Regions from separate parts of the Pseudocitrobacter sp. CD920760 genome, predicted to be linked through region 1. Evidence: predicted binding sites of a transcription regulator. Region 1 holds the regulator's gene; the other holds the start of a gene.
The links. The regulator CRP, encoded in region 1, controls carbon source genes, mostly activating them, when cyclic AMP is high. The targets are predictions, from matches to a motif close to ATGTGANNNNNNTCACAT.
Positions count from the first base shown of each region.

Region 2: a site for CRP is predicted at 1,810-1,827, ahead of AC1MKH_RS17295 (YfcZ/YiiS family protein). Genes of this name have one in related genera too.

Region 1 covers NZ_CM173490.1:4,766,079-4,770,294, reverse strand. The annotation lists gene AC1MKH_RS22535 (YccS/YhfK family putative transporter) at 1-2,048, opposite strand, end outside; gene crp (cAMP-activated global transcriptional regulator CRP) at 2,097-2,729, opposite strand; gene AC1MKH_RS22525 (OsmC family protein) at 3,032-3,436, shown strand; gene AC1MKH_RS22520 (phosphoribulokinase) at 3,568-4,216, opposite strand, start outside.
Region 2 covers NZ_CM173490.1:3,690,283-3,694,498, reverse strand. The annotation lists gene mlaA (phospholipid-binding lipoprotein MlaA) at 1-178, shown strand, start outside; gene fadL (long-chain fatty acid transporter FadL) at 241-1,566, opposite strand; gene AC1MKH_RS17295 (YfcZ/YiiS family protein) at 1,933-2,217, shown strand; gene fadI (acetyl-CoA C-acyltransferase FadI) at 2,380-3,690, shown strand; gene fadJ (fatty acid oxidation complex subunit alpha FadJ) at 3,690-4,216, shown strand, end outside.

The sequences.
Region 1 (4,216 bases):
CCGTGCCGTGGCCGCTGACGCCATGCCACCGATGAAATGGTGTGCATGGTGTTGAGATGGCCCAGAATACGCTGGAGATGCTGTTCCATGGTGCTGAGTGGCCCGTGGGACAGCGTATCCGGCGACTCCATGATGTTCACATCCCCGCTGCTGCCCGATTCATCATACTCCAGACGTTGCTGGCAGCGTTGCAGGGCGACTTCACACGATTCCAGATAACGTTGCATCAGCTCCGGCGAGAGCGTGTCGTGCTCACGCGCCAGCGTGGTCATGGCGTTGATATGTTCGACGATGAACTGGCTGTGCGTCACCCACAGTTTCATATCTTCCAGATAGTGCGTATTAAAGCCCGGTTCCTGCATCGCCTGATTGAGCGAGTTAAACAAGGCGTTATGCGCCTGGTTGACGCGCATACGTTGATACGCCAGTTTTTCCGCGGAAGGGTCGTCACTCAAAATTAACTGGATCGCTTCCTGATCCGCTTCCAGCGCAGAGTGCGCATTTTTCCGCAGCAGGCCGCTTTGCCACTGCGGCCACAGCCACAGCATGCCGCCGAAGGCAATCAGGCAGCCAATAATGGTGTCGGCGAAACGCGCGACGATAAACTGCTCGCCGTTGAGCGTCAGCAATTGCAGGGTATATACCGCCGTAATGGTGAAACCCACCGTCGCCCAGCCGTAGCTTTTACGAATGATCAGATAGCTTATCAGGGTGATCACCAGCATCGCGGCCAGCGCAAACCCTTCCGGGAAGTGATAATGCAGTGTGGCGGCGGCAATCACCAGCCCCGCCAGGGTGCCCGCCGCACGGTGGAAGATACGCACGCGCGTCGCGCCGTAACCGTTTTGCGTCACCAACAGCACGGTCATTAAGATCCAGTAGGGTTTTGGCAGATGCAGCGCTGCGCCCATCAGGCTGGCGATGCTCAGCATCACGCTTAAACGTGCGGCATTACGCAGCGCGGGCGATTTCAGCGACAGATAGCTTTTCAGCGCCGGGAACAGCGGCAGACGGCGCTCTTTATCAGCCATCAGATTACGCGGATAAAGCGGACGCTGCGAACGCAACACTTTGGCGATGCGGCTGAAGTGCCAGGCGCAGAATTGCCCAACCGGGTTATCGGGATGCTGGCGGGCAATTTTCTCCAGCGCGCCAATTTGCTTATCCATGTTGAAGCGCGTCGGGAAGCGGTGATAGAGAATATCATCGGCCATGACCCGCAGGCGCGCGGCGACGGTTTGCGCGTTCCAGCGAATCACCGCTTCGGCGTGGCTGCGCTCGACCAGTTTTTGCACCTCTTCCGGCTGGTGCAGACTCACCGAAATGTGCTCCTGCAAATCCAGCCCCATCTGGAAGGCGCGCAGCAGGCGCTTGTAATCATTGTGCTGATTGGCCGCCAGCATGTGCATCTGCTGATAGCACTGGGAAATCAGATCGACCACTTTCTGCTGACGATTAAGCAACGGCGGCAGGGCGGTATTGGGGTCGGTATGTTGCGTCAGCAGGCTATATTTGGCTTCGCAGTACTCCGCCAGTTGGCGGTAAAGCAGGCTTAACGACTCGCGTAGCGGTTGTTCACGCCACAGCCAGAACCAAAACCAGTTGAACAACCCGTACCACAGCGTGCCGAGCGCGTAGATCAGTAACGGTTCCCAGATGGGCATATTGCCCGCCAGGCTCAGGGTAAAAATCGCGGCAATTAGCGAGGCCGGAAGCAATCGCCCGTGCAGGGCGCTGATTTCGGCGGTAACGCCCAGCACCATCGCCAGACCGGTGAGAATAAACGGCAGCGGGATATCATCGGCCAACAGCAGTTGCACAATCAGGCTGCAACCGGCGAACAGCGACCCACCGATAATCAGGCGTTTGAAGAAACGTTTATGGGGAGTATCCAGCCCGGCGATGTTGCAGCAGGCAGGCACTAAAGAGAACAGTAAGCCGTGTTGAAGCTGGCCAAGAATCAGGCCGACGGCGACCGGCAAACATAACACCAGCGTTTGCCGCAGTGCATAGTTGACTTCCGGATGGTAAATCAGCCTGCGCCACATACGAGACAAAAACGGCGTATTGCGCGAACAATACGCCGTCAGACGGGATTAACGCGTGCCGTAAACGACGATCGTTTTACCGTGTGCGGAGATCAGGTTCTGATCTTCCAGCATCTTCAGGATACGACCCACGGTTTCACGAGAGCAGCCGACGATCTGACCGATTTCCTGACGGGTGATTTTGATCTGCATACCGTCCGGGTGGGTCATAGCATCCGGCTGTTTTGCCAGATTCAGCAGCGTCTGCGCGATACGACCGGTAACGTCGAGGAACGCCAGGTTGCCCACTTTCTCAGAGGTGACCTGCAGACGGCGCGCCATCTGAGACGAGAGACGCATCAGGATATCCGGGTTAACCTGGATGAGCTGACGGAATTTCTTATAGGAGATTTCAGCCACTTCACAGGCGGTTTTCGCCCGAACCCAGGCGCTACGTTCCTGGCCTTCTTCAAACAGGCCCAGTTCACCGATGAAATCGCCCTGGTTGAGGTAGGAAAGGATCATCTCTTTGCCTTCCTCATCCTTGATGAGTACTGCCACGGAGCCTTTAACGATGTAGTACAGCGTTTCCGCTTTTTCACCCTGGTGAATCAGCGTGCTCTTCGATGGGTACTTATGAATGTGGCAATGAGACAAGAACCATTCGAGAGTCGGGTCTGTTTGCGGTTTGCCAAGCACCATGCGCGGTTATCCTCTGTTATAAGCTATCGCCAGCGGCATAAATCAGGCAGCCACTGGTTGAAATAATATCCTTCCCTCTACCTGGGAAGTTGGTCGTCAAAGATTGTCGCGACCAGTATGTGATGTCCTCTGCATACATGCAGTACGTTTATGTATCTCTGTAGCATCCCGACTGTTTTAGCATAGCTTTTGCCGTGTGTCTCCTGGTGTCTCGCTTCAGCATGACCCAGGTCTACTTCCGTTGCGAGATTTGTTATGTGCGCGTAATCTGACAATAAATTTGCAACTCTGGAGTGACAATTATGCAAGCGCGTGTGAAATGGGTTGAAGGGTTAACCTTCCTGGGTGAGTCGGCTTCCGGGCACCAGATTTTGATGGATGGCAACTCAGGTGATAAAGCGCCAAGCCCGATGGAAATCGTGCTGATGGCAGCGGGCGGCTGTAGCGCCATCGACGTGGTGTCTATTCTGCAAAAGGGCCGTTACGACGTGACCGATTGTGAAGTTAAACTGACGTCTGAACGCCGCGAAGAAGCGCCACGTCTATTCACGCACATTAATCTGCACTTCATTGTGACCGGCAAAGAGCTGAAAGATGCGGCGGTGTCCCGTGCGGTGGACTTGTCCGCTGAGAAATATTGTTCAGTGGCGCTGATGCTGGGCAAAGCGGTGAACATTACCCATTCTTATGAGGTGGTGGAGGGGTAAGTTGAGACACCCCTCACCCTAACCCTCTCCCGCAGGGAGAGGGGACTGACCGTGCGGTGTTCAGGTTCTGCGCTGATTTTCTCCCTCTCCCTGCGGGAGAGGGCCGGGGTGAGGGGCCCAGCCTGCACCCTTCACCCAATCTTCTTCCCTTCCATCAACCGCTGCACCAGCGGCGTCATGATCAATTCCATCGCCAGCCCCATCTTGCCGCCGGGCACTACCAGCGTATTCATATGCGAGATAAACGAGCCCTGCAACATCGCCAGCAGCCACGGGAAATCGATATTATCGAGATTGCGGAAGTGGATCACCACAAAGCTCTCATCCAGCGACGGAATGCCTTTGGCGGCGAAGGGATCGGAGGTATCGACCGTTGGCACACGCTGGAAGTTGAGATGCGTGCGCGAGAACTGCGGGGTGATGTAGTTGATGTAATCTTCCATCGAACGGACCACGGAATCCATCACCGCCTCGCGGGAGTGACCCCGCTCGCTGGTGTCGCGGATCATCTTCTGGATCCACTCCAGGTTTACGATTGGCACCACACCCACCAGTAAATCGACATGCTTTGCCACATCATGATGCGGCGTGACCACGCCGCCGTGCAGCCCTTCATAGAACAGCACGTCGGTCGGCTCAGGCAGCGGTTGCCACGGGGTAAAGGTTCCCGGCACCTGATTCCACGGCACCGCTTCATCATAGGTATGCAGATATTTTCGCGACTGTCCGGTGCCGCTGTGCCCGTACTCGCGGAACGTTTGTTCCAGCAGGCTGAAGTCG
Region 2 (4,216 bases), 1.1 Mb from region 1:
AGCTCAGTTGCTCGACTCCGATGGCCTGCTGCGTCAGTCCTCTGACCCGTACATTCTGGTACGTGAAGCTTACTTCCAGCGCCACGACTTTATCGCCAACGGCGGTAAGCTGAAACCGGAAGAAAATCCGAACGCCCAGGCGATTAAGGATGATTTGAAAGATATCGATTCTGAATAAATCGCAGGGTATAGATAAAGAAAAGGTGAGCACTGAGGCTCACCTTTTTTATTGGGGAAAACTTAGAAGCGGTAGTTGAAGTTGGTACCGAACAGCCAGGCTTTACCTTCAGATTTAAAGGTGTACGGACCTTCCTGGAATTTAACGCTCTGTCCGTGCATGTAGGATACGCCCACATCAACAGACGCATCTTCATTAAGCGCATAGGTCGTACCGGCGCTCAGCCACAGGCGGTCCTGATCCGGAATAGAGATTGAACGATAGTTAGACGGAACCGGGCTATCATCGAAGGCGATACCGGTACGGAAGGTCCAGTTATCGTCATAGTAATAGGTGGTACCCAGCGCCAGGCGCCATGCGTCTTTAAAGTTCTCGTCTTTCTGGAACAGCGTGCCGCTGCTGTTGGTTGCTTTCAGTTCTTCGAACTGGCTCCAGCTGGTGTAGGTTGCGCTATAGTGGATAGCCCACTGCGGAGCCACACGGTTGTAACCGGAGATTTCCCACATTTCTGGCAGATTCAGCGTCAGAGAACCGTTGGTGGTGCTGCCATTGGTGCCTGCCGGAAGGCCGAAATTACCGAGGATTTGGTTATATGCGGACGGCAGGTCGCTCTTATAATCGCCATCAAAGTCGATTTTCACTTCAGAACGATAGGTGAAGCCGTAACGGTTATTCTTATCCAGTTCGAACAGAATACCGGCATTCCAGCCAAAGCCCCACTCGTCACCCTTCAGGTGTGCGATTTTAGTATCCGCCGGGATCTGGCCTACCTGGCCTGCCAGAGCCGGAGGAAGCACGCCAGAGCCTGCAACGATCTGACCTAAATCACCCGCATAGCGGTCGATCTTTGCACGGGCATAAACAGCGTTAACACCGGCCCCGAAGCTCCACTGACTGCTGAGGCGGTATGCGCCGCTCAGATTCAGGTTCACGGTTTGCAGGTCAGTCGTACCACCGTATGCGCCAGCGGCATAGGTGTCGTTAAACTCAGTTGCCAGACCATAGTTAGAGGTTACGGAAGCCCCCCAACCGAACTGATCGTTGATAGGCATCACGAAGTGAACGTTTGGTACCCATGCGGTAGGCGCAATGTTATCCGCTTTCAGACTGTTGCCGGTTGGCGAACGGCCTGAAACGTTCACATCCGGGTCAATATAAACCGCACCGGCAGAAAACGTCGGGCGATCAAACATCATAATCAGCGCGGGGTTACGGCTGGCGTTGCCTGCATCGTCAGCGATGGCACCTTCACCGGAATAGGCGCGGCCCAGACCAGAGGAAGAAAACTCATTAAGCTGGAAGCCTGCAGACCAGGCGTGGGTAGAAACGAGTGCCACTGCGACTGCGAGAGCAGACTTTGTAAACCGGGTTTTCTGGCTCATGACCATAACCTCATTGAGTTATTTTTATACAAAAAATGTTACATGTAGTAACAGAAGCGCGAAGTGTAGGGGCTGGACTACGTCAGAGAAATCAGACCAGTGACGAGAGTATAGGTCTGACCAGATGTGATGTTGCAATATTGTTTCTCAGATTTTACGTAGATGATCACCGAAACGGGATCTGGTTAGCAAATTTGGTGAGGTCGAGCTTCATCTGTTTGGGTGATTTTTGTTTTAGATCATTTTTAAGTGTGATTTCGGTCACTTATCTCAATTGGCATAATTAACAACTGGAGGGAGCTTTCCGGGGAGCGTAAAATAACGGCATCGTTTATCTGGCACCTTCGCGTGCATATACAGAGGAAATCTACAATGAGTAAATGCAGTGCTGATGAAACCCCGGTTTGCTGCTGTATGGATGTTGGTACCATCATGGACAACTCCGATTGCACAGCCTCCTATAGCCGCGTTTTTGCAACTCGCGCTGAAGCTGAAGAAACACTCGCTGCGCTGACTGAACGCGCGCGTGGCGTTGAATCCGATCCGTGCGTCATCACCCCGGTCTTCAAAGACGTTGAGGGCGGCGTACAGATGGATATCGATTTTGTTTTTGCCTGCGAAGCAGAAACGCTGATCTTCCAGCTGGGTCTGCGTTAATCCTTCCCAAACGCCTCTGCGATGCAGGGGCGTTTTCTTTTCCCCCTCCAGTGTGTTTTAGCTCCCATTTTTCTCTCTCTCCGATTGGCTTAATGTAAAAAATTAGTTAAGACTGTTATCAGGTCCGACCACTTTGGTTTTATCTTTTAACAGGGGAGTTTTATGAGTCAGGCATTACCGCTTATCACCCGTCAGGGCGATCGCATTGCCATTGTCAGTGGTTTACGTACCCCATTTGCCCGTCAGGCCACCGCCTTTCACGGCGTACCGGCGATTGACCTCGGCAAAATGGTCGTGGGCGAAATGCTGGCGCGTAGCGAAATTCCCCCTGAAATGATCGAACAACTGGTCTTCGGCCAGGTTGTTCAGATGCCAGAAGCGCCAAACATTGCCCGCGAAATTGTCCTCGGTACGGGGATGAACGTGCATACGGATGCCTACAGCGTTAGTCGCGCCTGCGCTACCAGTTTTCAGGCGGTCGCCAACGTGGCCGAAAGCCTGATGGCAGGGACTATTCGCGCGGGTATTGCGGGCGGGGCGGATTCCTCTTCCGTGCTGCCGATTGGCGTCAGCAAAAAGCTGGCGCGAACGCTGGTGGATGCCAATAAAGCGCGTACGCTTGGGCAGCGTCTGAAACTCTTTTCCCGCCTTAAGCTGCGCGACCTGATGCCGGTCCCCCCGGCGGTTGCGGAGTATTCTACCGGCCTGCGGATGGGCGATACGGCTGAACAGATGGCGAAGACGTACCACATCACGCGTGAACAGCAGGATGCGCTGGCACATCGCTCGCATCAACTGGCAGCACAGGCGTGGGCGGAAGGCAAACTGGCGGATGAAGTAATGACGGCCTACGCGCCGCCGTTCCGCGACCCGCTGGAGCAGGACAACAACATACGCGGCACCTCGACGCTGGCGGATTACGCCAAACTGCGCCCGGCATTCGACCGTAAACATGGTTCGGTCACGGCGGCCAACAGTACGCCGCTGACCGATGGCGCGGCGGCGGTGATATTAATGACCGAATCGCGTGCCCGCGAGCTGGGCTTAACGCCGCTGGGCTATCTGCGCAGCTACGCGTTTACCGCCATTGAGGTGCAGCAGGATATGCTGCTCGGCCCGGCATGGGCCACGCCGCTGGCGCTCGATCGTGCGGGCCTCACCCTCGCAGATTTAACGTTGTTTGATATGCATGAAGCGTTTGCCGCACAAACGCTGGCGAATATTCAGTGCCTCGCAAGCGATCGGTTTGCCCGCGACGTGCTGGGGCGTGCTCAGGCCACCGGTGAGATTGACGAAAGCAAATTCAACGTTCTGGGCGGATCGATAGCCTATGGGCACCCCTTTGCCGCCACTGGCGCGCGAATGATCACGCAAACGCTCAATGAGTTACGCCGCCGGGGAGGCGGTTTTGGCCTGGTCACCGCCTGTGCGGCGGGTGGTTTGGGCGCGGCAATGGTACTGGAGGCTGAATAATGACGACAATATCCGCATTTTCTCTCACCGTTCGCCCGGATAACGTCGCCATAATTACCATCGATGTGCCGGACGAGAAAATGAATACCCTGAAGGCTGAGTTTGGCACGCAGGTGCGGGCTATCCTCAAGCAAATTCGCGACAACAAAGCGCTTCAGGGCGTGGTGATTACCTCTGCCAAGCCTGACAACTTTATTGCCGGGGCCGATATCAACATGATTGGCAACTGTGCCAGCGCGCAGGAAGCCGAAGGGCTGGCGCGGCAGGGGCAGCAGATCATGGCGGAGCTGAACGGCTTGTCTCTCCCGGTGATCGCCGCCATTCACGGGGCGTGCCTTGGCGGCGGGCTGGAGCTGGCGCTTGCCTGTCACGGGCGCGTCTGTTCTGACGATCCTAAAACGGTGCTTGGGTTACCGGAAGTGCAGCTTGGTCTGCTGCCGGGCTCTGGCGGTACCCAGCGATTGCCGCGCCTGGTTGGCGTGAGTACGGCGCTGGATATGATCCTGACGGGGAAGCAACTGCGCGC